Allocatelliglobosispora scoriae: one gene and its partner. The protein of the gene in region 1 binds, or shares a complex with, the protein of each later gene. Links are inferred from orthologs where the notes say so. Each region holds a gene or a part of one and is shown on either strand. Other genes may lie near its edges. The genes, in order: F4553_RS21350 and F4553_RS28840.

Region 1 (10,441 bases):
CAAGAGTAGATCCGCTGTGCAAATGACTGTGTCGCACACGCGACTCGGCGCCGGGGACACGCGTCCGGTGACAGAGCGCACCGCTTCGGTCACCGGAGCAGCCTGAACGACGATTGTGGAGCGTGCGGGGCGTGGCTTGGCTGGATGTCTGCTCGTCAACCAGCTTCCAGGAGGCCACTCGTGCGCCGTCCGCTCCCCCTCGTACTGGTGCCGATCCTCGTCGGTGCACTGCTCCACGCGCCCGCCGCCTACGCCGCCCCGCCAGCCGGCCCGGCCTCGGTCACCGCAGGTGTGGAGGGGCTGAACCTCAGCGTCGACTGGACTCCGCCCGCCGATGCGACGGGCGTGACCGGATACCGCCTCACCACGGTTCCCGCAGGTCCAGCCCTGGAGGTGCCGGTCGGGACCGATCACGCGGTGCTCACCGGTGCCCGGCCCAACACCGCCTATTCGGTACGCGTGAGCTCCCTCGCCGGGGCCGAGGAGTCCGCGCCGACGACCGCCGGTCAGCAGGTCAGCACTGCGGCGCCGGGCGGGTCGCTGCACGGGATCACACCGACGCGCCTGCTCGACACCCGCAGCGGTCTCGGTGCCCCGAAGGGCCCGACACAGCAGGTCTCGCTGCTCGTCACGGGTGGCGCCCCCGAAGGGGGATCGGTCGTCCTCAACGTGACGGTGACCGCGCCCGCCGCCGCCGGCTACCTCACCGCATACCCCGACGGGATCGCGCGGCCCACCTCGTCCAACCTCAACTTCGCCGGTGGCCAGACCCTCGCCAACCTGGTCGTCGTACCGATCGGGGCCGGCGGACGGGTGATCCTCTACTCCTCCGCGCCGACCCAGCTCATCGCCGACATGGCCGGCTGGTTCACGACTCCCGCGCAGGCCTCGCCGTCGGCCGGGCTCTTCCACGGGATCAATCCGGCCCGGCTGATGGACACCCGCGAGGAGCTCGGCGGCTCCACCCCGGCGCTGGGTGAGACCGTGGAGCTGCAGGTCACCGGCGAGGGCGGTGTCCCCGCCGAGGGGGTCGCCGCCGTGGTGCTCAACCTCGTCGCGGCCGGTCCGCTCGGCGCCGGCTACGTCACCGTCTTCCCCACCGGTGCACCCCGGCCGACCGCGTCGACCCTCAACTTCGCCGCCCGGCAGGTCGTCGCCAACCGGATCATCGTGCCGGTCGGGACCGACGGCAAGGTCAGCTTCTTCAACCAGGCGGAGTGGACGCCGCTCGTCGTGGACGTGGCGGGCTGGTTCACCGACGGCTCCGACCCCGCGAGCGGCGGCTCCTATCTCGCCGGGGTCACCCCGACCCGGATCGTCGACACCAGGTCGGGTCTGGGAGCACCCAAGGCACCGATCGGGCCCGCTGCCACGCTGCCCGTGACGATCGCCGGGAAGGCGGGGCTGCCGTCGGCATCCGCCGCTACGCCGCCCAGCGGGGTCATCGCCTCGATCACCGCGATCGCGCCGACGGCGGCGGGGTATTTCACGGCGTACCCCTCGCTGACCGCGAGGCCGACCGCGTCGGACCTGAACTTCGCCGCGGGCGCGACCGTCCCGACCCTGGCCGTGACGCCGCTGGGCGTCGACGGCGACCTGATGATCTACAACCAGGCGGGCAGCACCCACGTCATCGTCGACATCGTCGGCTACTTCGTCGGCGACACCGCGATCCCCTCCACCACCCACGACCCGGCGCCGGGCGCGGTGACCCAGGTCGACGGCGCACCCGGCGGCGACCAGGTGGTGACGCTGGCTCCGGCCGCCGCCGTCCCCGAGATCGGCGAGGTGATCGCGGAGGGCGCGACCGCAGCGGCCCCCGACGGCCTGCTGGTACGCGTCACCGCCGCGAGCACCGACGGCGCGGGCAACCACGTTCTCGAGACCGAGCCCGCGACGATGCAGGAGGCCTTCGGCAACGGGCACTTCGCGATCTCGGCCCAGCTCTCCGACGCCGACGTGCAGACCTTCGGCTCGGCGAAGACCCTCGGGCCGGACCTGCTGCGCCGCCGGTTGAGCGGTGACGCGCCGATCACCTCGGTGAGCCAGCCCATCGGCAAGGTCCTCACCTGCGGCGGTGGCGGGCAGATCAGCGTCACCGGCAGCCTGAGCGTCACCCCGTCGTTCAACATCTCCGTCGACTGGGGCTGGCTCTCGATCAAGTCGGTGAGCTTCACCGGCACGCTCGCCGAGGACGCCTCGCTGGTGGCGACCGCGCAGGCCGCCGCGAACTGCAGCGTCGGCCCGGTGGCGCTGCTGCCGGCGCCGGTGCGCTTCGCACCGATCACCTTCTCGGTCGGCCCGGTGCCCGTCGTCATCACCCCGCAGCTGCAGTTCTACCTCTCCGCCCAGGGCAACGTGACCGCGCAGATCACCGCGTCGGCGGTCCAGCACGCCTCCGGGACGCTGGGCCTGCGCTGGGACGGCGGCCTGCACCCGATCGCGGCGACGAGCAGCACCTTCACCTACGACCCGCCCTCGGCGTCGGTGGTCGGCACGGTCACGGCGAAGGTCGGCCCCCGCCTCGAACTCTTCCTCTACGGCGTGGCCGGTCCCTACCTCACCGCCACGGCCGGGGTGAAGCTGACGGTCAACCCGGCCGCGACACCGGCCTGGTCGCTGACGGGCAGCCTCGACGCGGGCGCCGGGATCACCCTGCCCGCCTTCGACTTCGACAAGAGCAACCCGTCGATCCTGCACTTCGAGAAGGTCATCGCCCACGCACCCTGGCCGCAGCACCTCTACCTGGTCCAGTGCGTGACCGCCGACTGCTACACCACGCTGAAACTGGTCCGGGCCAACGATGACGGCACCGGCGTGACGCAGATCGGCGGCACCTTCGGCGGCGGCGGTCTGGGTCTCGCGGTGAACCCGGCCGGCACCGAGGTCGTCTTCAACAAGGCCGGCACCGGTACCGACTACGCGATGTCGCTCTACGCCCGCAACATCGCCACCGGCGTGGACCGGCGGCTCACCTCGCAGGACCTCTCCTGCCCCGACATCGGCACCAACGACATGTGGCCGGTCTGGTCGCCCAACGGTCAGACGATCTCCTTCCAGCGCAGCAGCAGCTTCGGCTGGTCGAGCTGCCCGTCGGACGGCGTCTACACCGTGCCCGCTGCGGGCGGCGCGGTCACGAAGGTCAGCGGCCTCACCCGGGCCGACAGCCCGCCGTCGTGGAACCCGTCGACCTCCCGCTGGGCGATCAGCCGCAGCGCCACCACCTCGTCGCTCTTCACCACCAACACCAACGGCACCGGCAAGCAGACGCTCTACACCCAGCCGCCGAACGGCGCCGGCCTCGGCTTCCCGGTCTGGTCGCCCGACGGCGGCACCATCGCGGTCGGGTCCGGTGACGGATACATCTACGGGTACGCCCCCGGTGGCGGCCGGCAGTGGGCCATGCGGCCGCCCGGATACACGGGTTCCGGCTGGTTCTCCTGGTCCCGGGACTCCGAGACGCTCTTCTACATGCAGTACAACGGCAACACCAAGCTGCTCTACCGCGTGGCGGCCGGCAACGCCGGGCAGATCAGCACCATCGCGTTCAGCCTGCCGATCAAATACCACACGCTGGGGCTCTGACTGCCGTCACGTTTTGCAGCAAAGCGTGGCCATTTCGCTGCGCGAGGCCACGCTTTGCTGCAAAACGTAGGGTCAGTCCCAGCCGAGCTGGTGCAGGCGGGCGTCGTCGATGCCGAAGTGGTGCGCGATCTCGTGCACGACCGTCACCGAGACCTCGTCGATGACGTCCTCCTCCGTGTCGCAGATGCGCAGCGTCGGATTGCGGAAGATCGTGATCCGGTCGGGCAGGACACCGGCGTAATCCCAGCCCCGGTCCGTGAGCGCGTGCCCCTCGTAGAGCCCGAGCAACTCGCCCTCACCGGGCGGCGACTCCTCCTCGATCAGGATCACCACGTTGTTGAGCAGTGCCATCAGCTCGCCCGGGACCTCGTCGAGGGCATCGGAGACGAGCTCCTCGAAGCGTTCCCGGGTCATCTCGATGGCCATGGGTCAGTGGCCCCCGGCTCGGACCCGCGACAGCCAGGCCGCCGAGTCCGCGTAATCCACGTCGGAGAGCCCGGCCGGCGACGCCACCGGCGGCTCCGTGCCGGTCGGCACCGCACGCGGGTAACTGCCGAGGAACCGCACGTCCGCACAGATGCGGCGAAGCCCGGCGAGCGCCTCACCGACCCGGGCGTCGGCGACGTGGCCCGCGCAGTCGAGGAAGAAGACGTAGCGGCCGAGCCGTTCACCCGTGGGGCGCGACTCGATCCGGGTCAGGTTGACCCCGCGCACCGTGAACTGGGTCAGGACCTCCAGCAGCGCGCCGACCCGGTCATGGGCGATGTAGACCGCCAGCGAGGTCAGGTCGTCGCCCGTCGGTGCGGGCGGTGTCCCCGGCCGCGACACCAGCGCGAAGCGGGTCATCCCGTCCGGATGATCGGCGATCTTGTCCGCGAGCAGCGAGATGCGGTAGCGCCCGACCGCGATCGGTGCGCAGATCGCCGCATCGACCACGCCCGAGGCGGCGTCCTGGGCGGCAGTGGCGTTGGAGAGCACGTCGATCACGGTGGCGTCGGGCAGGTGCGCCCGCAGCCAGCGGCGGCACTGCGCGCTCGCCTGCGGGTGCGCGGCGACGCTGCGGACCAGGTCCAGCCGGATCTCCGGCCGCGCGGCCAGCACGAACTCGACCGGGATCACCACCTCGCGTGTGATCACCAGCGGCTCGCCGTTGGCGAGCTCGTCCAGCGTCACGCCGACCTGGCCGCCGACCGAGTTCTCGATCGGGACCAGCGCCGCGTCGGCGTCGCCGTCGCGCACGGCGTCCAGCGCCTCCGGCACGCTTCGCGCAGGCTTGCGGATCCCGCGCTCAGCAGCGGGAATCGTCAGCAGGGCCTGCTCGGTGAAGGTGCTCTCCGGGCCGAGATAAACAAAACGCGTGGGAGGTACGCCGGGCATAACGCTGAGGCTATCCGATCAGCAGCGAGCCGCTGAGATGATCCCGACCGGGGCGTGTGTGCGTACGTCGACGGAGCAGACATTCGTGCCGGCCGTGACCAGCTTCAACGCCGTCGGCGCTCCCTGCGTCACGACCTGCAGCGGGTCCTTGCCGGTGACCGTGAGGATCGTGTACTGCCAGGTGCCCGCGCAGAGCGGACCCATCGGCACCGCGATCACGCCGGTCTTGGGCAGCAGCTTCGTCTTGGCCCGCAGCATCGCGATCACCTGATCACCGCTCGGCCGCCCCAGGCACGCCACCGCGTAGTTCTCCGCGAACGTCGCCTCCGCCCCCGGCGTCGTCGCGCTCGGCAGCGGCAGCGGGATCACCGGCCGCCCCGTGGTCGGCGCGGTCGACGGGCTGGGCACGGGCACGCCGGGCTTCGGCTCCAACTCGGGCGGCACACCGCAGCCGACGAGGGTCAGGGCGAGCGCGGACGCGAGCAGGGTGAGCGTGAGGGGTCGTCGCACCGTTGAAGAATGCCACTCCGACACGCCCAACCACGCCCCGTGCCGACGATGGTTACCCGAAAGCGACCCCGCAGGACCCGGTTACAGGTTTGTGACCCGGTGCCCGGCCGCCGTCAACGCGGCCACGGCCTCGGCCAACCGCACCGACGGGACCAGCACGTAGTCCGTGTCGTAGGTCGAGAACGCGAAGATGTTGACCCGGGCCTCCGCCAGCGGCGACGCCACCGAGGCCAGGATTCCCGTGAGTGCCAGGTCCAGCGGCCCCGCCACCCGCAGGCACCGCCAGCCCGTCTCCACCACGGCACCGGCGGGTGCCAGGTCGGCCCGGCAGATCACCGAGGTCTCGGCGGGCGTCCACGTGATGGAGGTCAGCGGCGCGGACCGCTCATCCCCCGCAGCAGACCGAGCCCGAGCCCCTGGCCGGGACGAATCCGGCAGCAACTCCGCAGGAACCGGTGAACCCGCAGGCAGCCGGCACACTGCGTACGGCTCGGGTAACAGGTCAAGGTGGAGCATGCGTCAAACCCTACGCAGTGACGTTTACATCCGTCGCATTTTGGAGTCCTGCCTCACAGGCGTGGGGTGTGGCCGCGGTGGGTTCTGGGGTCGATCGCCGCCCACAACCCGGTCCACCCACCCAGCGGCAGCGGAGGAATCAGATCTCACACAGGAAGGTCAGCGACCCAACGGCGGCATCGTCCTGGCGCACGGGAGTGGAGATGGCGTCCAGAGTGCGCGTGGTGGTGTCCTGGTCGACGCAGCGGACCCGGATCAGGCCCCGGGCCAGGCGGCCGGACGCGATCGCCAGTAGCGGCGGGATCAGGTCTCGTTCGGCGTCGGGGAGATCGATGCCGGCTGCCGTGAAGTCGATCAGGCGGAGCGCGTCGTGCAGCCGGCCGCCCAGGGAGGAATTCCGCAGGCAGAGGAGCCTGGCGCAGCTCGCGGTGTATGCCACGATCTGCGCCTCGGCGTCGATGATCAGTGCTGCCTCGCCGGCGTTGACGAGGGCCGTGGCCCATCGTTCGAGGGCGGGTTCGGCGGCTCCCGTACCGGCATGAAACCCGGTCGGCGAGAGTGAGAGCTCGACATGTGTCATCACGCCTCCCGGGGTCCTGTCACTGGTCGCACGCTACTCGGGGGTCGCGTGCTTGTCACCTTCCGGTTACCCTTCGCCTACCCTTGCGGGGCGGAGGTCCCTTCGGGGTACCACGTATAGGGCTGATACGGCTCATTCACCCAGGTCCATGGGCTTCTGGCCACTTCGGACAGCTTTTCGGCGGTAACGGCGGAGATCCGCCTGCCGCCCGCGGAGAGCACCCGGTCGAGCTCGCGGTAGGACGTGATGATGCAGTCCTTGGGCAGGCCGTAGACGGTGATGAGCCCTCTGCCGACGAGCGCGAGGACCGGAACCACCGGGATGGTGAGGCCGACGGCTGCCGAGAGCGCCTTGCTGGCTCGCCGCGCATCCTTGCGGGCGGCCGGGACGAGCGCCGGTCGGCGTCCGCTGATCTGGACCACGTCGCCGGAGATCAGCACCTTCTTGGAGCCGTGGTCGGCGACGCTGACGGAGAAGATGCCGCCGGGACCGATGGCGAGGAAGCCGGCGTGGTCGGCCTCGTTGTTCACCCGGCGAGCGGCTGCGGGGTCGGCGGTGACCGGCCGGACCGAGTGGGGCCACTCGATCACGTGCCACTCCGCGCCGAGGTTCTCGAGGCGGCGGCCCGCGCGGGCGCCCGCCGCCTCGAGGCGACGCGTCTCCTTGCTCTCACGCCGGCGCCGTGCCCACTCCAGCGGGTTCATGCGCAGCGCTTCCAACGATGAGTTGCCCGGCGATGGGCCATCAACGGGCAACGGCATAGGACGGATCGGGAACGTCGTCATCGTGTGCCTCCGGCCTCCCGGGTCGATGCACAAATTGAGTTGGTGCCGTCACCCTACGTGAAGTAGCGTGATCGAAGTTAGGGGTACCTCACGGAGTGACGCATGAGTGAACTTCGATGAATCAGACGTTCTGTGTCCAGAACGGACAGATCACCGCAGAGTGAGCTGCCGACTGAGCAGGCCCTGCTTCGCCCGGCGCGCATCGGGGTCCAGCGGGCCGGTCTCGGCGAGCACCGCCGCGTAGCGCTGGGTGAACGCCTCGAACGGCTCCTCCCACGACTCCGCCGCGTCGTCGGCGGGCAGGTCCCAGACCGGCACAAGGCGGCCGTGAGCACGGAACATGCCCGCGAACCGGGTCTGCTCACCGAGCTTCAGCTCGCCACGGGCGTGCAGCCGGGACAGGGTGTCCATTGCGGACTCCTCGCCATCGGGCAGCACCCAGCGGATGTGAGCCTTCTCACCCATCCGAGTCCAGTACGCGGCCTTGGCGGCATTCAGCTTCGTCGTCGGTGTGATCGCGGAGTTCGCGGAGTCGAGCGAAGCGCGCACACCCGGGTCGTCGTCCTGGCCCTCGTCCAGCCAGAAGCCGAACGTGTCCTGCATCGTGATCTCCAGCGGCCCGTCCGCGAGCACGTCTGCGAGCCGCTCACCCTCGCCGGCCAGGGCCGGAACGGCGACGGGCTGCCCCGGCGCGCTCTCCAGGGCGCTCAGGATCGCGACGGCGAGGTCCCGGTTGACGTCGCCGGACTGCACGTGGCGCTGCAGGCCGAGCATGATCCGACCGTCCTGCTTGACCATGGCGGGCCACGCCATCGGCAGGATCGTCGCGAGCAGGATGTCACGCTCGCCGTACTTCTCGACGAGGGTGGGGTGCAGCCGCAGCGGCGCCGTCGCGGCCGGGACCAGCTCGCGAAGTGCGATCCACTCCGGCTCGTCGGCCAGCCCCGCGAAGGGGACCGGCACGTAGACGTCACGGATCTTGGCGGCCTTAGGCTCGCGATTCTTCTTGCTCACGGAGACCCACCTTAGTGCCTCCCGCGCGTTCAGCTTCTCCCCTGTCACGTTTTGCAGCAAAGCGTGGTCTCGCGAAGCGAGATGGCCACGCTTTGCTGCAAAACGTGACAGGGTCAGCGTTCTAGGATCGCGACGACGCCCTGGCCACCGGCTGCGCAGATGGAGATCAGGCCACGGCCGCTGCCCCTGGTGGCGAGCAGCTTCGCCAGGGTGGCGACGATGCGCCCGCCGGTCGCCGCGAACGGGTGGCCGGCCGCGAGCGAGCTGCCGTTCACGTTGAGCCGGGCTCGATCGATGCTGCCGAACGGGGCGTCGAGGCCCAGCCGCTCCCGGCAGAACTCGGCCGACTCCCACGCGGCGAGCGTCGCCAGCACCTGGGATGCGAAAGCCTCGTGGATCTCGAAATAGTCGAAGTCCGCCAGGGTCAGCCCGTTGCGGGCCAGCAGCGTCGGCACGGCGTAGACCGGGGCCATCAGCAGGCCGTCCTGGTAGGCCGCACCCGGCGTGAAGTCCACGGCCGAGGTCTGCGCGTCGACCAGGTACGCCTGCACCGGCAGCCCGCGCTCGGCGGCCCACTCGTCGGTGCCGAGCAGCACCGTCGCGGCCCCGTCGGTGAGCGGGGTGGAGTTGCCCGCGGTCATCGTCGCGCCGAAGATGGGCTTGAGGCTGCCCAGCTTCTCCAGCGAGGAGTCCGGGCGCAGGTTCTGGTCCCGGCTCAGCCCGAGGAACGGCGTCACCAGGTCGTCCATGAACCCCGACTCGTAGGCGGCGGCGAGCTTGCGGTGCGAGTCGAGGGCGAGGACATCCTGGTCCTCGCGGGTGACCCCCCACAGCTCGGCGGTGACCGCGGCGTGCTCGCCCATCGACATACCCGTACGCGGTTCGGCGTTGCGCGGCAGCTCCGGCCGGAATGCCTGGGTGGGCCGCAGTTTCAGGGCCGCCTTCAACCGGTCACCGGTGGAGCGGGCGGCGGAGAGCTCGATCAGCGCCTTGCGCATCTGCTCGTTGAGGGCGAGAGGCGCGTCGCTGGTGGTGTCGACGCCGCCGCCGATCCCGGAGTCGATCTGCCCGAGGGCGATCTTGTTGGCGATGCCGACGATCGCGGCGAGGCCGGTGCCGCAGGCCTGCTGGACGTCGAGCCCCGGCGTACGGGAGTCGAGTGTGGAACCGAGAACCGTCTCACGGGTCAGGTTGAAGTCCCGGCTGTGCTTGAGGACCGCACCGGCCGCCACCTCGCCGAGCTGCACGCCGGCCAGCCCGAACCGGGCCACGAGACCATCGAGCGCGGCGGTCAGCATGTCCTGGTTGGAAGCGCGCGCGTAGCGTCCGTTCTGCCGCGCGAACGGAATCCGATTGCCACCGATGATCCCCACCCGGCGGGTCTGCATGTTCATGGGTTGACCCTAACTTACTCGCGCGTAATATACGACTCATGTCGGACCGCTATGCATCATTCGCCCGCAGTGGCGCTGGAAAAGCACTGGTCAAGCGCCTCGGTCTGCCCGACCCGCCGAAGCTGCGCCGCTACCGCGAGGGTTCGGCATTGATTGAAGGACCGGTTCTCGTCGCCGGGTCCGGGCGGCTCGCCGAGGGGCTGGCGGCCGTCCTGCCGACGGGTACGGTCGAGGTGGTCGCGGGTGCCCGGCTCGGTGCGCTGATCATCGACGCGACCAGCATCGTGAAAATCGCCGACCTGCGTGAACTCTACGAAATCGGGCATCCCCACGCCCGTTCACTCATGCCGTCCGGCCGGGTCATCGTGCTCGGCGCAGTGCCCCTCGCCGCGCAGTCCGGCGAGGACTACGAGGCCGCTGTGGTCGCGCAGGCGCTCGAAGGGTTCACCCGCAGCGTGGGCAAGGAGTTCGGGCGGGGCTCCACCGCGCAGCTGGTACGCGTCGCGGCCGACGCCGGTGTCGACGAGGTGCGCTCCACCATCGAGTTCCTGCTCTCGGGGAAGTCCGCCTACGTCTCGGGCCAGGTGATCACTGTGGGAGCCGCCGAGGTCGGCACCGACTCGGATCTCAGCGGGAAGATCGCGCTGGTCACGGGGGCTGCCCGGGGGATCGGGGCAGCC
Region 2 (16,981 bases), on another replicon or contig:
GGTGACCGGGCGCAAGCTCTTCGAACGCAGTCTGACCTGGCAGTACCTGCTGGCTGTCCCCGGTGGCTGGCTCGCCGTGACGAACAATCCGGCGGAGCTGAGCCAGGTCAACTCGACGGCGGTCGCCTACCTCGACGAGCTGGGGTACGGCGCGCGGCCGACCGGTGCCTGGTCCTACCTCGGCCGGGACACCGACGACGCGCCGGTGCTGATGCGTACCAACATCGCCCCGCCGCTGACCTGGTTCGCCCGGCTCGACGCGGCGGGCGGGCTCCAGCTCCTCGGCACCGTGCACACCGCGGTCCGCAACTGCCAGGCGGCCGGGGTGTCGATCGTGTGCACGCTCGGCTCCGACGGCTTCGAGATCTTCCGACGCCGGGGCTGAGCGTCACCAGTTGGGCTGGCTCGGCGGGTCGGGCAGGGCCGCGCCGGCCGGGTGCATCACATAGGCGACGCCGCGCGAGGAGTTGAGCCACGCGCTCTCGAACTCCGCTCGGCCCACGGGTTTGCGCACATCCTCATCGGTGGGGGAGTTGGGGTCGTTGAGGATCGGCTCGCCGTCGGCGGTGAAGCCGACGAGGGCGATCAGGTGGCCGTTGGTGGAGTAGTCGAGCCCGGGGATTTCGTGCTTGCCGAAGGAGGCCGAGAGCACGAGCGGCAGCCCGGCCTCGATGAAGAGCTCCGCCTCGTTGAGCGAGCGCAGCCGGGTGACGAAGCCCTCGAGCCCGTAGCGGCCCGCATATGCCACGTTGAACGGCCAGTTGCCGCAGCCCACGTAGTTGTAGTCGAAGCAGTGCCGCGCGGCGTGGTCGACCCAGCGGTCCTGATAGGACTGATCGACCCACGCGTAGTCGTCGGTCGGCGGCAGCGCCCCCCAGTAGCTCATCACCATCGAGGTGCAGGTCGGGCTGCACCAGGCCTGCCCGCCGTTGTCGTACTGCGGGTACTCGCCGACGTGGATCTCCTGGGAGAACCGGGGGACCTCCAGGGTCACGCCGAGGGCCGCCTGCGGCGTCGAGGGAGTGATCCGGCCCGGCTCGGGCAGGCACGACGCGACGGCGCCGAGCGAACGCAGGGTCGGGGTGAGCTCCGAGCCGATGGGGCGCAGCAGGGTCACCCGGAGCTGCCAGCGATGCAGCTCACGCCCGGGGGTCGCGACGAAGGTGTCGACGGAGACCGTGCCGTCGGCGTCGCCCTGCGCGGGGACCGAGGTGCGGCGCAGCACGGCGTCATCGGCCGCCCAGCGCGCCACGACATACCACTTCGTGAAGGAGCCGGTCGATGTCGCGCCGCGCAGCTCGATCTGGATCCAGCTCCCGCCGGGAGTGGACGCGATCCACGACGAGATGATCTCCTTGGCGCCGAAGCCCGGTGCGACCTCCATCGATGTCCACGTGGCGAACTCGTAGGTGCCGGTCGCTCCGGAGTGCGGGTCCGGGTAGGTCAGCCGCCCCGCCGGCGTGCCGAAGGTGATCGCGTCGCCACCGACCACGGTGCCGATCGCCGTCCCGGCCCGGAAATCGGCGTCGGTCCGCCAGCGGCGGAAGTAGATATCGTTGGGCGTCACTCGCCGAGTGGGGTCAGTCGGGAGCGTCTCCGCAGCCGGGGCGGCACCTGGGCCGACCACACCGGCACTGAACGCGGTGCGAAGTACACTGCGTCTTCTCATGTTCGTAAGCGTGGACGACGCGGCATTCGTTCGCAAGGCTTCGGAACGAAAGGAGGAGTGCGGATGCGTGTTCTCGTCATCGAGGACGAGCGCCACCTCGCCGATGCCATCGCTCGTGGCCTGCGCAGACACGGGATGGCGGTCGACGTCGCCTATGACGGTGACGCGGGCCAGGAAGCCGCCTTCATCACCCGTTACGACGTGGTCGTGCTCGATCGGGACCTGCCCGGCGTGCCGGGCGACCAGATCTGCGCCGAACTCGCCGCCTCCGGCACGCTGACGCGGGTGCTGATGCTGACCGCGAGCGGCTCCGTCGCCGACCGGGTGGCCGGGCTCGGCCTCGGTGCCGACGACTACCTGCCGAAACCCTTCGCCTTCGACGAACTCGTGGCGCGCGTGCAGGCGCTCGGCCGCCGGGCCACGCCGGTGACGCCGCCGGTCCTCAAGGTGGCCGATCTCACCCTCGACCCGGCGAAGCGCACCGTGCACCGGGCCGGGCAGCTCATCGAGCTCACCAACAAGGAGTTCGGCCTGCTGGAGGAGCTGCTGCGGGCCGACGGCTCGGTCGTCTCCACCGAGGAGCTGCTGGAGCGGGTCTGGGACGCCAACGCCGACCCCTTCACGACGATCGTCCGGGTCACGATGCGTACGCTGCGGCGCAAGCTCGGCGAACCACCGCTGATCGAGACCCTCTACGGTGCCGGCTACCGGATCGTGATGCCGTGACCGGTCCCGTGGTCCGGACCGAGGTCCAGCGCCGCGGCCGGCGACTGCGCCCCACGCTGCGCCTGCGGCTGACCCTGCTCAACGGCGTGCTCCTCGTCGGGGCCGGGATCCTGCTGATCAGCATGTCGTTCCTGCTCGTCTCGGACGCCCTGCACCCGGCCGAGCAGCTCCGCGACGGCACCCGGGTCGTCCTCGCCAACGGCAGCGAGCTCGACGCCCGCGAGTGGCAGGAGCTCATCTCGCGCGAGGCACGCAACGAGATCATCGCGAAGGGGCTGCTGGCCCTGCTCGCCATCAGCGTGGTCGGCGTCGCCGGCGGGTACGCCGTGGTCGGCCGCGCGCTGCGCCCCCTGCAATCGGTGACGGCGACCGCCCGGCAGCTCTCGGGGCAGACGCTGAGCCGCCGCATCAACTACGCCGGTGCCGACGACGAGGTCGCCGAGCTCGCCGACACCTTCGACGAGATGCTGGACCGGCTCGCCCTCGCCTTCGACTCGCAGCGGCGCTTCGTCGCCAACGCGTCGCACGAGCTGCGCACGCCGCTGGCGGTGATGCGTACCGAGATCGACGTGACGCTCTCCGACCCGACCGCCGACGTCAAGGAGCTGCGCCGGATGGGAACCGTCGTCAGCGACGCCTCCCAGCGCGCCAACGCCCTCGTCGACGCGCTGCTCGTCCTGGCGCGCAGCGAGGCCGCGACGGCACTGTCCCGCCGCGAACCCGCCGATCTCGCCGACGGGGTGCCGCGGGCCATCCAGGCGCTCGGCAACGAGGTGAAGCGGCTCGCCCTCGGCATCGACGTCGACCTGGAGGCGTCGCGGGTCGTCGGCGACCCCAGCCTGCTGGAGCGGCTCGCGGGCAACCTGATCGAGAACGCCGTGCGCTACAACCACCGCGGCGGCCGGATCTGGGTGCGGACCGCCTCGACCGCCGACCACGCCACGCTGGTGGTCGGCAACACCGGATTCGAGGTGGAGCAGGCCGACGTGCCCGGGCTCTTCGAGCCGTTCCGCCGGGGCGGCCGGGAACGAACCGGTGCCCGGGGCGCCGGACTCGGCCTCTCCATCGTCCGAGCGGTCTGCGACGCGCACGGCGGGACCGTGAGCGCCATCGCCCTTCCCGGCGGGGGACTAGAGGTGACCGTGGCATTGCCACTAGCATCGGCCGGGTGACTGCGTTGATTCGACACATCACAGTGGACTGTGCCGATGCCTATGCCCTCGCCGGGTTCTGGAGCGAGGTCACGGGTTATCCGCGTCACCCCGACGACAAGCCGGGGGATCCAGCGTCCCTGCTCATCGCGCCCGACGGCGAGGGCCCGGGACTGCTGTTCGTGCAGGTGCCCGACGGCAAGTCGGTGAAGAACCGGCTCCACCTCGACCTGCAGCCGACCGATCGCAAGCGCGACGAGGAGGTCGACCGGCTGATCGGGCTCGGCGCCAAGCTCGTCGACGACCACCGCAAGGGCGACGGCACCGGCTGGGCCGTGCTCGCCGACCCCGAGGGCAACGAGTTCTGCGTCGAGCGCAGCCTCGGCGAGCGCGCCTGACCCCGCATCACCGCACCGCACTCGTCGGCACCGCGCTCCGTGCTGCAACGCGCCACGCTTTGCAGCAAAGCGTGGCCTTCGGCGCGGGAATGGCCACGCTTTGCTGCAAAACGTGACACGGGCGCGGCTTGCGCCGCAGGAACGGCTCTCACCACTCCCACGTCACGCCGTAGGCGCCGGGCGTGGGGTCCAGGGTGATGAACTGGATCGTGTGCGGTGGCCGGGCGATCTCCGCCTCCCGGATCCGCTGCACCGGCAGGGTGTTGCGCGGCTGATAGTGGCTGTAGCAGCGGGCCGGCACCCGGCTCGGGTCGAACGAGACCTGCAGCGTCAGGTCCCGCGACGGCCGGGAGATCTCCAGCCGGATGTAGTTCTGGTGCTGGCCGGGCGGGTAGCGCAGGCCGAACTCGATCATCGCCAGCTCCCCGGCGGCAAGTGGATAGTCCAGCAGGAACTCGAAGACGCAGGTGGAGCTCGGCACGTCGGCCCGGAAGCGCGCCGGCCGGCACCCCTCGGCGAAGGTCACCGTCGGCGGCTGGGGCAGCGTGGCGCAGCGGGAGACGAAGATGACCCGGCGGGTGTCGTCACGATCGGCGCGGACGATGCGGCGCACGTGGATCGACTCCTCACACCCCTGCGCGTCGATCCGGTAGGCGACGCTCTGCGAGAGCTTGAGCGGCTGAGCCAGATCGTCGGGGGTGGCGTCGACCTTCGCCAGCACCCGCAGGACCGACTCCGGGTGGTACCAGAAGGCGTCGTACCGCAGATTGGTGTTGAATTTCGGCAGCCAGCTGCCGCGCGGCCGACGCGGCCCGACCAGCGCGGCGAGCGCGCCCGACGGGACGCCGAGGATCTCCTCCAGGGCTGCGAGCGCGGCGAGCGAACCCAGGCGTTCCGGTTGGGTGGCGCCGGTCTGCCAGTAGCTGATCGTGCTCGCGCTGAGCGGGGTCTCCCGCTCGCGCAGTCGGCGGGCGAGGTCGTCGAGGCTGAGTCCGCTGCGCTGGATCGCCGCGCGCAGGCTTCCGCTGAACTCGGTCGCACCGGCCCCCATCGATTCAACCACCTCCCCTCGCCTCGATGCGGCAGCAAGCCACACTAAAGAAGGACACCGTCCCCCGATCGTGAGTATGCATCCAGGGTTATCCAGACGGCTATGGCTGATGGCATTGACGAAGGTCGTCGCCTGGCTAGGGTTCGAGGCACCGAATAGCCCTACGCCGGACGAGGGACACGATGCGATTCTTGCGAAGCGGCGGATCCGCCGCACTCCTCCTCGTCGGCGGCCTGCTGGTCGGTGCCGGACCGGCCACCGCCACTGTCCCGGCACCGGACCTGGTGGCGATGGTGCTGCCGGAGCCGGCGGCCCAGGTGGCGCAGCTCGCCGAGCCGGGCACGCTGGCCCGCCATGTCGCCGTCAGCGGCGCGGGTGTGGCGGCGGCACCGCAGCTCGTCTGCGACCGGGGCGCCCACTGGCTGCGACTGCGCTTCACGGAGCTGGCCCTGCGCGGGTCGGACCGGCTGACCCTGACGGGTTCGGCGGGCGGCAGCACGGTCCTGACCGCCAAGAACTGGCCCGGCCAGGCGTTTCACACCCGTGCGCTGCGCGGCGACTGCGTCCAGGTGAGCCCCGCGATCGCCGATCCGGCGAGCCGCTTCACGATCGACGCACTGCAGTCGGGCGCGCAGCCCCTCGCGGCCGCGACGGTGACGGTCGCCGCCGCCGGTGACATCTGCGGTGAGGCGTGCAACCAGACCGACGACCTGGTCACGGCGATGGCGCCGACCGCGGTGATCACGATGGGCGACAACGCCTACGAGAGCGGCACGCTGGCGGAGTACAACGCGAATTACCAGCCCACGTGGGGTGCCTTCAAGTCGATCACCTATCCGGCGCCGGGCAACCACGAGTACCAGACCTCGGGCGCCGCGGGCTACTTCGACTACTTCAACGGTTCCGGTGTCCAGAATGGACGGGCGGGTCAGCGCGGCCAGGGCTACTACAGCTTCAACGTGGGCGACTGGCACTTCGTGGCGCTCAACTCCAACATCGCGATGACGGCCGGCTCGGCGCAGGAGGTGTGGCTGCGCAACGACCTCACCGCCAACACCAAGCCGTGCACCGCCGCCTACTGGCACCACCCGCGCTTCGCCAAGGGCAGCTACGGCGACAACACCGACGTGCTGCCGCTCTTCCAGGCGCTCTATGACAACCAGGCCGACCTCGTCTTCAACGGGCACGACCACAACTACGTACGCTTCGCGATGTCCCGCCCCGACGGCACGAAGGACACCGTCAACGGCATCCGCGAGCTGCTCATCGGCACCGGCGGGCGAGCGCTCTACACCACCACCAGCCCCACCGCCGCCACTGTGGAGGTCAGCAACAACAACACCTACGGCGTGGGCAAGCTGACGCTGACGGCGACCGGATACACCGCGGCCTTCGTACCGGTGGCCGGGCGTACCTTCACCGATTCGGTGACCGGCACCTGCAAGCGCGCCGCGACTTCACCGGACTTCACCGTCACCACGGTCCCGACCGCGCTCTCCGTGCCGCGGGTCTCGTCCGGGTCGGCGACGGTCCGGGTCACCAGCACCGGTGGCTTCGCCGCCGCGACCGCGTTGACCGTCTCGGGCCTGCCGACCGGCGTCTCCGCCGCGATCACGCCGCCCTCGGTGACGCCGCCCGCCAACGGCACCGCCACCGCGACGCTGAACCTCACCGTCTCGGCGACCGCCGCGCTCGGCACCACGAACCTCACCGTCACCGGCACGTCGGGCGCGCTGACCAGGACGGCGACGATCCAGCTCACCGTCACCGCGGGCGGCGGCACGGTCTTCACCGACGACTTCGAGACGAACAAGGGCTGGACGATCAACCCGGCCGGGTCGGACACCGCGACCTCGGGGCGGCTCGAACGCGGTGACCCCGAGCAGACCACCTCGACCGTCAACAGCCAGATCAAGCAGCTCGGCACGACGCCGAGCGGGGTCAACTGCCTCGTCACCGGGCGACTCGCCGGATCGAGCTACGGCGCCAACGACCTCGACGGCGGCACCACCTCGGCCCGCTCGCCGCTGATCACGCTGCCGACGGGCACGCTGACGCTGTCGCTGAAGTCCAACGTGGCCTACGGCAGCAACTCCTCGACCGCCGACTATCTGCGGATCTCGGTCGTCGACGGTGCCACCACGACCAAGGTCTTCGAACGGCTGGGTGCGGCGACCGAGGTCGCCGGTGCCTGGCAGACCGCCACGGTGAACCTCTCGGCCTACGCGGGCCGGTCGGTCTATCTGCTGATCACCGCAGCGGACGCGAGCACGGCAAGCCTCTTCGAGGCGCAGGTCGACGACATCGCGATCGTCACGTCGTAGCTCGGTGTGGAGAGGCGGCCGGAGGGACGAGGACCCCCTCCGGCCGATCTCCGCTTCAGCACAACCCCGGAGGTAGCACCCGCGTGTACGTCACCACTCCGTCCCTTCCCGGCGGAACCAGGGCGGTCCCGGCGACCGTGATCGGCCTCGGCATCGTCAGCCTCGTCACGGACGCGTCGGCGGAGATGGTGACCGCGATCCTGCCGCTCTACCTCGTCTACGGGCTCGGGCTGGGCTACCTGCAGCTGGGACTGCTCGACGGCCTCTACACCGGCGCCACGGCGCTGCTGCGGCTCGGCGGCGGGCACCTCGCCGACCGGTGGGGGCGCCCCAAGGCGGTGGCGGTCGCGGGCTACGGCATCTCCGCGCTCACCAAGCTCGCCTTCCCGCTGGTCGGGGCCTCCGCCGCCGGTATCGGCGCCACCATCGCCGCGGACCGGGTCGGCAAGGGGATCCGTACCGCACCGCGCGACGCCATGATCACCGCAGCCACTCCGCCGGAGACGTTGGGGCGGGCGTTCGGCGTGCACCGGGCGCTGGACACCGCCGGTGCGCTGATCGGGCCGCTGATCGCGTTCGCCCTGATCACGCTGGTGGCGGGTGGCTACGACACGGTCTTCGTGACGAGCTTCTGCCTCGGCGCGATCGCCGTCCTCATCCTGATCTTCTTCGTCGACGTGCCCGGTGCCCGACCCGCGGTCCCGATCGCCGTCCGCGAAGGGGTCCGGCTGCTGCTGCGCCCCGAACTGCGGCGGATCTGCCTCGCCGCCGGGCTGCTCGGGCTGCTCACCGTCGGCGACATGTTCCTCTTCCTCGCCGTGCAGCGCAGCGCCGGGCTCCCCAGCGAACTGCTGCCGCTGCTGCCGCTCGGGACCGCGCTCACCTTCATGGTCGCGGCGATCCCGGTGGGCAGGCTCGCGGATCGGCTCGGGCGTCGACGGGTCTTCCTCGCCGGGCACGCCCTGCTCATCGGGGCATACGGGTTCGTCGCGGTCGGCGGGGCGGGGTGGTGGGTCGCGGGTGCCGCCCTTCTCCTGCACGGGATCTTCTATGCCGCGACCGACGGCGTGCTGATGGCGCAGGCCGGACCGCTCCTCCCCGCGGAGCTGCGCGCCAGCGGGCTCGCGGTGGTGCAGACGGTGCAGGCGCTGGCGCGGTCGCTCGGCGCGGTCGGCTTCGGCTTCGCCGCCCAGGCCTTCGCTCTGACCTGGGCGTTCACCGGTTACGCGGTCGCGCTCGCGGCCGCACTCGGCCTGCTCACGCTCCGGGCCGCACGATGAACAAGCGCCACGTCGGCATCGCCCTCATCGTCGCCCTCGTGCTCGGCGGCGCGGGCTACGTCACCTGGCGCGCGCTCCCGAGCACCGAGGCCCAGGCCGCGCCGCTCGACCTGACCCGGCCCGGCACGCTCATCGCCGTCTCCACAACCGATCAGCGGGTACGCCAGACCGCGCCCTCCGGCACCGCCGGAACGGGACCGGCGTGCCAGCGCTCCTACGCCGCCGCGGGCACCCTGATCTGCCTGCGCTCCGCCCTGCCGATGGGCTTCCAGGCCGCGATCTTCGACCGGGAGATGGTGCTGCGCAAGACGATCGACCTCTGGGGCACCCCCAGCCGCGCCCGGGTCTCGCCGTCGGGCCGCCTCGTCGCCTGGACCGTCTTCCACAGTGGAGATTCCTACCTGCGCGACGGCGAGTTCTCCACGATCGCGGGCGTCTACGACCTGTCGACCGGGGAGCATTACGGCTCCCTGGAGGACTTCAGCGCGACGATCAACGGGGTGATCGTGCGGATGGACGAGCACGTGAACTACTGGGGGATCACCTTCGCCGCCGATGACCGGACCTTCTACGCCACGATGGCGCTGGCTGGTCGGACCTGGTTGGTGCGAGGCGACCTGGTCGCGCGGACGCTCGTCGCGATCGGGACCGACGTGGAGTGCCCGTCGCTGTCGCCGGACGGGACGCGGATCGCCTACAAGAAGCGGGTCGCCGGTGGGTGGCGGCTGCATGTGGCGCCGCTGGCGGGGTTCTCAGTGACGGGGTCGGCGCCGTCGGTTGCGTTGGCGGAGGTGCTCTCCGTGGACGACCAGCCCGCGTGGGCCGACGAGACGACGGTCGCTTACGGGGTGAACGGCGCGATCTATGCCGTCCCCGCCGATGGGAGCGGTGCTCCGACGTTGTTGCGCTCGGCGTCGTCGTCCCCGTCGTTCCCCTGACCCGCCGCGCCCCAAGACCGCCGCGCCCCCAGGCCGCCGCGCCCCCAGACCATCGCGCCCAAGATCGTCGCAACTCTTGAAGAGTTGGTGTTATTCGCCGCAACTCTTCAAGAGTTGCGGCGATCTTGGGGCGCGGATTTCAAGTGCTCGCCGACGAGGAGGTGGGTGGTTGCTCGGGCTGGTCCGCGTGGCGCGGGTTCGCGATCTTCTCCGTGGGAGATCACGTCGCTTTCCCTGAAGCAGACGTGATCAATGCCCAAGATCACGTCTGCTTCAGGGAAAGCGACGTGATCTTCGGGCCGCGCGCGTGGTGATCGCACCAAGTTTGGGGAAACGGTGTGATCACCGACCGCATGATCGGCGCAACTCTTGAAGAGTTGCGCCGATCATGAGAGCGAGCCTTACGCGGGGAGGGTGACTACGCCGGGGGCGGCGAAACGCTTGCCCGTCACCTTCTCCGACGTGCCGGAACGGTCCAGGTAGGGCGTGATCCCACCGAGGTAGAACGGCCATCCGCCGCCGAGGATCATGCAGAGGTCGATGTCGGCCGGGTCGGCGACGACACCCTCGTCCAGCATGATCCGGATCTCCTGGGCGAGGGCGGCGACGGCGCGGTCGCGTACCTCCGCCTCGGACAGCGGCGCGTCACCGACCTGCAGCAGCGCGACCACCTCGGGGTTGACCTCCTCATCCACGATCAGCGGGAGGCCCGACTTCACGATGGCGCCGAGGTTGGCCGACAGGCCGAACCGGTCCGGGAACGCCTCGTGCAGCACGGTGCCGACGTGCGCGCCGACGGCCGGGCCGACGAGCTGGAGCAGCTCGAACGGGCGCATCGGCAGGCCCAGCGGGTCGAGGGCGCGGTTGGCGACGTCGACCGGGGTGCCCGCGTCGATCGCGGCGTAGATCTCCGAGAAGAGCCTGGTCATGATGCGGTTGGCGACGAACGCGGGAGCGTCCTTCACCAGCACGCACGACTTGCGCAGCTTCTTGCCGACCGCGAACGCCGTCGCGAGCGTGGCGTCGTCGGTCTGCTCGGCGCGGACGACCTCCAGCAGCGGCATGATCGCGACCGGGTTGAAGAAGTGCAGGCCGACGACGCGCTCGGGGTGCTCCAGGCCGCTGGCCTGCGCGGTCACCGAGAGCGAGCTGGTGTTGGTGGCGAGCACGCAGTCGGGCTTCACGATCTGCTCGACCTCGGCCCAGACCTTCTGCTTGACGCCGAGGTCCTCGAAGACCGCCTCGATGACGAGGTCGGCATCGGCGAAGGCCGACTTGTCGACGCTGCCGGTGACGAGTCCGCGCAGCTTGGCAGCGGTGCCGACGGCCATACGGCCCTTGGCGACCGCCTTGTCGATCTCGTTGTGGACATAGCCGACACCCTTGGCGACCCGCTCGGCGTCGAGGTCGGTGAGGACCACCGGCACCTCCAGGCGCCGGGCGAACAGCAGCGCGAGCTGCGACGCCATCAGACCGGCACCGACGACGCCGACCTTGGTGATGTCGCGGGCGAGCGTGGGGCTCGGTGCACCGGCCGGGCGCTTGGCCCGCCGCTGCACCAGGTCGAAGGCGTAGAGCCCGGCCCGCAGCTCCTGGCTCATCACCAGGTCGGCGAGCGCCTCGTCCTCGGCGGCCGTGCCGTCTTCAAAGGAAGCAGTGCGGGCCAGCGCCAGCAGCTCCAGGGCCTTCGTCGCGGCCTTGGACGCGCCGTGCAGCTTCTTGTCGAGCTCGCCACCGGCGAAGCCCAGGACGGCGTCCCACATCTCGCTGCGGTCGACCTCAGCCCGCTCGACGGTGATCGTGCCGCCGACGACACCGGCGGCCCACTCCAGCGACCGCTCCAGGAAGTCGGCCGGCTCGAAGAGCGCGTCCGACATGCCGAGCTCGTGGGCCTGCTTCGGCTTGAGCATCTTGTTCTGCATGAGCGGGTTCTGCACGATGACCTGCGCGGCACCGATGACGCCGATCAGGTTCGGCAGCAGCTGCGTGCCGCCCCAGCCGGGCACGAGGCCCAGCGACACCTCGGGCAGCGCGAGCGCCGCAGCGCCCGAGCTGAGCGTCCGGTAGTGGCAGTGCAGCGCCAGCTCCAGGCCGCCGCCCATCGCAGCGCCGTTCACAAAGGCAAAGGTGGGTACGCCACTGTCGCGCAACCGGGCGAACACCCGGTGCCCGAGCTGACCGATCTCGAGAGCCTGCTCCCGTTCGGTGACGAGGGCGATCCCGGTGATGTCGGCACCGACGCAGAAGATGTAGGGCTTGCCGGTGACGGCGATGAAGGCCGGGTCGGCGGCGAGCGCGGTGGTGATCGCCTCGTCGAGGCTGGCGAGCCCCGCCGGGCCGAGCGTGTTGGGCTTGGTGTGGTCGAGCCCGTTGTCGAGCGTGATCAGTGCGGCGGGCTTGTCGAGCCCCGGCACGCGTACCGACCGGAGGAGCGCCTTGGTGACTACCTCGCTGGGGTTGACGACGGTCACTTCGACTCTCCTGTCCAGTTGGGGTTCTCCCAGATCACGGTGCCGCCCATGCCGATGCCGATGCACATCGCGGTGAGCCCGTAGCGGACCTCCGGGTGCTCGGCGAAGTGGCGGGAGAGCTGGGTCATGAGGCGTACGCCGGAGGAGGCGAGCGGGTGCCCGATCGCGATGGCGCCGCCCCACGGGTTGACGCGCGGGTCGTCGTCGGAGATGCCGAAGTGGTCGAGGAACGCGAGCACCTGCACCGCGAAGGCCTCGTTGAGCTCGAACAGGCCGATGTCGTCGATGGTGAGACCGGCCAGGCGCAATGCCTTCTCGGTCGACGGGATCGGGCCGATGCCCATGATCTCCGGCTCGACGCCGACGAATCCGTAGCTGACCAGCTTCATCCCGACCGGCAGGCCGAGCTCCTCGGCGACCTCGCCGGCGACGAGCAGGCAGGCGGTGGCGCCGTCGTTGAGTCCGGCCGCGTTACCGGCGGTGACCCGGCCGTGCGGACGGAACGGGGTCTTCAGCGTGGCGAGTTTCTCCAGGCTGGTGGCGCGGGGCGCTTCGTCCACCGTGGAGAGTCCCCAGCCGCCGTCGGCGTCGCGCACGGCGACGGAGACGAGGTCGGGCTGGAGCTTGCCGGCGGCGTAGGCCGCTGCTGTCTTCTCCTGCGAGGCGAGGCCGTAGGCGTCCACCCGCTGCTTGGTGACCTCGGGGAGCCGGTCGTGCAGGTTCTCCGCCGTCGAGCCCATGACGAGGGCGGACGGGTCGACGAGCTTCTCGGCGAGGATGCGCGGGTTGGGGTCGACGCCCTCACCCATCGGGTGGCGGCCCATGTGCTCGACGCCGCCCGCGATCGCCACGTCATAGGCGCCGAACGCGATGCCGGAGGCGACCGTGGTCACCGCGGTCATCGCGCCCGCGCACATGCGGTCGATCGAGTAGCCGGGGACGGTCTTGGGCAGGCCGGACAGGAGTGCGGCGGTGCGCCCGATCGTCAGGCCCTGGTCGCCGATCTGGGTCGTCGCGGCGATGGCGACCTCGTCGACCCGCTCCGGGGGCAGCTGCGGATTGCGGCGCAGCAGCTCACGGATGCAGCGGATGACGAGATCGTCGGCGCGGGTCTGCGAATAGACGCCGCCGGCCTTGCCGAACGGTGTGCGGACGCCGTCGACAAAGACGACGTCGCGAACGGAGCGGGGCACTGAGCCTCCTCGGGAGAGTAGGTGGTACCCCTGATGTTACTCGCGAGTAAGACTAGTTGGGGAGTGCCCCCGCCAACTCCGTCGCCAGCAGGTCGATCTGCCAGCGCCGGGCACCGTACCGAGCGAGCTCCGCAGTGATCGTTGTCACGTCGATCGGGTCCGGCGGCTCCCAGGCGAGACGGCGGACGGTCTCCGGCGTGATGAGGTTCTCCGGCGGCACGTTGAGCTCCGTGGCGATGCTCATCACCACCGCGCGGCACCGGCCCAGACGCTCCGCCGCGACCGGGTCCTTCTCGCTCCAGCGATGCGGGGGAGGCGGCCCGTCGAAGCTCGGCGTCGTCGGCAGGGCGCTGTCGGGCAGCTCCCGCGCCTCGGCGAGCGCATCGAGCCAGGTCTGGGCGAGGCGACGGATCGAGCGGCCGCCGAAGCCGGGCAGGAGCAGCAGCTCGCGCTCGTCCTTCGGGTCCATCTCGGCGGCGGCCACGATCGCGGTGTCCGGCAGCACCCGGCCCGGTGCCGTGTCGCGCCGGGAGGCGATGGTGTCGCGGGCGTACCAGAGTGCGCGTACCCGGGACTGGGCGCGCGCACCGCGGACCCGGTGCATCCCGGAGGTACGCCGCCACGGATCCACCCGGACCTTCGCCGGCTGGCCCCCGCCCACGACGAGCGCGGCGAACTCCTGCGCCGCCCACTCGGTCTTGCCCTGCTTCGCCAGCTCCTCGACGAGCAGGTCCCGCAGCTCCACCAGCAGCTCGACGTCGAGCGCGGCGTAGGTGAGCCAGGACTCCGGCAGCGGTCGGCTGGACCAGTCGGCGGCGGAGTGGTGCTTCTCCAGCGAACGGCCGAGCAGCTGCTCGGTGAGCGCGGCGAGGCCGACCCGCTCGAACCCGGCGAGCCGGGCCGCGAGCTCGGTGTCGAAGAGCTTACGGGGACGCAGTCCGACCTCGGCGAGGCAGGCGAGGTCCTGGCTGGCCGCGTGGAGAACCCACTCGGTGTCGGCGAGCACCTCGTCGAGCGACGAGAGGTCGGGCAGCGGCACGGGATCGATGAGAGCCGTGCCGGAACCACGCCGCCGCAGCTGCACCAGGTAGGCCCGCTGGCTGTAGCGGTAGCCCGAGGCACGCTCGGCGTCGAGGGCGACAGGGCCCACGCCGCCCTTGAAGCGGTCGATGATCTCGGCGAGCTGGGCCGAGGTCGTGGCAGGGACGGGCGTCCCCTCGGCCGGAGCCGTCAGGGGCGTGGAGGGCGGACCCGGGTCGCCGGGCGGGGCGACGGGCTCGGATGATGCCTCTGTTGCAGCGTCATTCGGACCTTCGCCTGCCGTGCGGGTGCGGGTCCGACGGCGCAGGGGTGGTACGTCGGTCACGCCTTACACCGTATGCGTACGCGGGGGTAGCGCGCGCGATGCCACCCCCGGCGCGTCTGTTCGGCCACATGATGCGCACCGTTTCGGTACGCCTGATCGGCACTCGGTGAATCACTGCTGACAGGTTTGCGCTGTACCGCTACTGTCTCCCGTGCCGTGACCGCGATCATGTGGAAGCGGAAACGGGGAGGTAGACCGCACATGCAGCCGCAGCTGCCGCAACAACCTGTGTACGCCCAGCAACCGCCGACATATTACGCATATCCGCCGGTTCAGCCCACGTACCCGCCACAGTACCCGCCCGCCCAGCAGCCTCCGGGCATGCAGCCGCCCGGCATGCAGCCCCCGGGTGGGCAGCCGCCGGTGCCGGTTCCGCCACCGCCGCGTCGACCGGTCTGGCGCATGATCGTCGTGGCGGTGGTTCTCGTCGCGCTGGGTGCCGTGACCACCTGGCAGGCCCTGCGCATCGATCGCCTGGAGGACCGTCTCGCCGACGCCCAGGGCGCGAGCGCGGCCGACCGGAATGCCGCGAAGGCCGCCGCCGACCTGCTCGCGGGGCGGGTCTCCAGCCTGGAGAAGGACAACTTCAAGGCTGACAAGATCGCCGCCGCGGCGCTGCCGAGCGTCTTCCGGGTGACCGCGGGGCGCTTCAGCGGAACCGCCTTCGTGGTCGGCAAGGCCAACGCCGGTGGCGGCAGCAACCTCTTCACCAACTTCCACGTGGTGCAGTCGGTCTGGGACGGCGGCGGCCGTACCGTGGCGATCGCGCACCGTGACCTGCGCTTCTCGGCCAAGATCGTTCAGGTCGACAAGGAGAAGGACCTCGCGGTCCTGGAGTCGACGGAGAAGTTCCCCAGCCTCGCGACCGCGACGAGTCAGGCGAGCCCCGGCGAGAACATCGTCGTCGTCGGCGCCCCGCTCGGTCTGGAGAGCTCGGTGACGACGGGCGTGGTCAGCGCGGTCCGCGACGTCGCGTCGCTCGGCGGCAAGACCGTCCAGTTCGACGCGCCGATCAACCCCGGCAACTCCGGCGGCCCCGTCATCAACGCGCAGCTCCAGGTCGTCGGCATCGCTAGCGCCAAGCTGCGTGACGCCGAGGGGATCGGGCTCGCGATCCCGATCGACGTCGCCTGCACGCGCTTCCCGATCTGCTCCTGATCCACCGATCGCCGTCGCCACGCGACCTGCGGCACTGGATCGACCCTCACCTGAACCGAAATAACCTTAAATAGGAGAATAAATGTCCCACCCCGAGGGCGCTCCCGCCGCCCCAGAGCCGACCTACCCCGCCGTGGTGCCGACGCAGCCGTCCGCGCCCGCCCAGGAGTCCTACGCCCCGACCGAGGCGCTGCCCGCCGTCGAGCCGACGGCCCCCATCGAGCCGGTCTACACCCCGGCCGAGTCGAGCCATGCTGCGGTCGAGCCGACATACGCCCCGGTAGAGCCGACCCACGCCGCGGTCGAGCCGGTCTATACATCTGCGGAGCCGACGTATCCGCCTGCGGAGCCGGTCTACAACCTCGTAGAGCCGGTCTACACCCCGGTGGAGCCGGTCCACGCCACGGCTGAGTCCACCCGCGCTGCGGTCGAGCCGACCTACACGCCTGCGGAGCCGACGTATCCGCCCGCTGAGCCGGTCCACACGCCGACAGAGCCGGTTTACGCTGCGGTCGAGCCGGTCCACACGCCGGTAGAGCCGACCCACGCCGCGGTCGATCCGGTCTATACCCCGGCCGAGTCGAGCCACGCTGCGGTCGAGCCGGTCTACTCGGCTGCGGAGCCCGCGTACACCCCCGCTGAGCCGGTCTACTCGCCCGTCGAGCCGGTGGCCGCGCCCGTCGAGCCCGTCTTCCTCGCACCTGAGCCGACGGTCGAGCCGGTCGTCGAGCCGGTTTCCACGCCGGTTTTCGAGCCGGTAGCGGCCCACCAGCCCGCGCCGGTCGAGCCCGTCGCGGCGTCGGTCGAGCAGCCCTACGTCGCACCGGTCAGCGCGCCGGCTACCACCGCTCCAGTCGTCGCGGCCCACCAGCCTGCGTCGGTCGAGCATGTCGCGGCGTCGGTCGACTACTCCCACCCGGCGTCCGCGGCGCCGGTCGAGCAGCCGTATGCCGTACCCGTCGTCGCGCCGATCGAGACTGCCGCTCCGGTCCCGCAGCCGGTGGCCGAGGCGGTCCCCGCCGCCCAGCAGACCCTGCCGATCGAGGCGCAGCCTGGCTACCCGCAGCAGCCGGTCCCGCAGCAGGTCGCCCCTCAGGGCTACCCGCAGCAGGGCTACCCGCAGCAGGGATACGCCCAGCAGGGCTACCCGCAGCAGGGCTACACCCCTGGCGCGGTGCCGGTGCCCGCACCGCCGGTCTTCGTCCCGGGCCAGGCGGCTCCGACCGCCTACGGTGCCCCGGTCAGCGCGGTACCGG

The links.
Region 2: the proteins of F4553_RS21350 (region 1) and F4553_RS28840 are in contact, whole or in part, in a solved structure (PDB 8BNU), measured with the Escherichia coli proteins. The link is inferred for Allocatelliglobosispora scoriae from one-to-one orthologs.

What each region holds. Positions count from the first base shown.
Region 1 is NZ_JACHMN010000002.1:3,452,378-3,462,818, reverse strand. Bases 7,619-10,441 are described here. They hold F4553_RS21350 (acetyl-CoA C-acetyltransferase), read right to left. Parts: upstream 9,756-10,441; coding sequence 8,481-9,755; downstream 7,619-8,480. Other genes in these bases: F4553_RS21345 (3-oxoacyl-ACP reductase), read left to right, coding at 9,800-10,441; F4553_RS21355 (DUF5926 family protein), read right to left, coding at 7,619-8,367. Also shown: F4553_RS21390 (fibronectin type III domain-containing protein), read left to right, coding at 181-3,585; F4553_RS21385 (metallopeptidase family protein), read right to left, coding at 3,658-4,005; pheA (prephenate dehydratase), read right to left, coding at 4,015-4,962; F4553_RS21375 (hypothetical protein), read right to left, coding at 4,981-5,472; F4553_RS21370 (ACT domain-containing protein), read right to left, coding at 5,554-5,988; F4553_RS21365 (hypothetical protein), read right to left, coding at 6,128-6,568; F4553_RS21360 (hypothetical protein), read right to left, coding at 6,646-7,353; more of F4553_RS21355, read right to left, coding at 7,504-7,618.
Region 2 is NZ_JACHMN010000003.1:462,653-479,633, forward strand. The notes cover bases 9,474-12,473. They hold F4553_RS28840 (3-hydroxyacyl-CoA dehydrogenase NAD-binding domain-containing protein), read right to left. Parts: upstream 12,009-12,473; coding sequence 9,939-12,008; downstream 9,474-9,938. Other genes in these bases: F4553_RS28830 (TolB family protein), read left to right, coding at 9,474-9,537; F4553_RS28835 (hypothetical protein), read left to right, coding at 9,681-9,851; F4553_RS28845 (thiolase family protein), read right to left, coding at 12,005-12,473. Outside these bases: F4553_RS28790 (PQQ-binding-like beta-propeller repeat protein), read left to right, coding at 1-385; F4553_RS28795 (C39 family peptidase), read right to left, coding at 389-1,567; F4553_RS28800 (response regulator transcription factor), read left to right, coding at 1,733-2,395; F4553_RS28805 (sensor histidine kinase), read left to right, coding at 2,392-3,567; F4553_RS28810 (VOC family protein), read left to right, coding at 3,564-3,944; F4553_RS28815 (helix-turn-helix domain-containing protein), read right to left, coding at 4,093-5,007; F4553_RS28820 (metallophosphoesterase), read left to right, coding at 5,178-7,319; F4553_RS28825 (MFS transporter), read left to right, coding at 7,403-8,599; more of F4553_RS28830, read left to right, coding at 8,596-9,473; more of F4553_RS28845, read right to left, coding at 12,474-13,201; F4553_RS28850 (ribonuclease D), read right to left, coding at 13,254-14,567; F4553_RS28855 (S1C family serine protease), read left to right, coding at 14,889-15,725; F4553_RS28860 (hypothetical protein), read left to right, coding at 15,808-16,981. UniProt on the Escherichia coli protein: Catalyzes the formation of a hydroxyacyl-CoA by addition of water on enoyl-CoA. Also exhibits 3-hydroxyacyl-CoA epimerase and 3-hydroxyacyl-CoA dehydrogenase activities.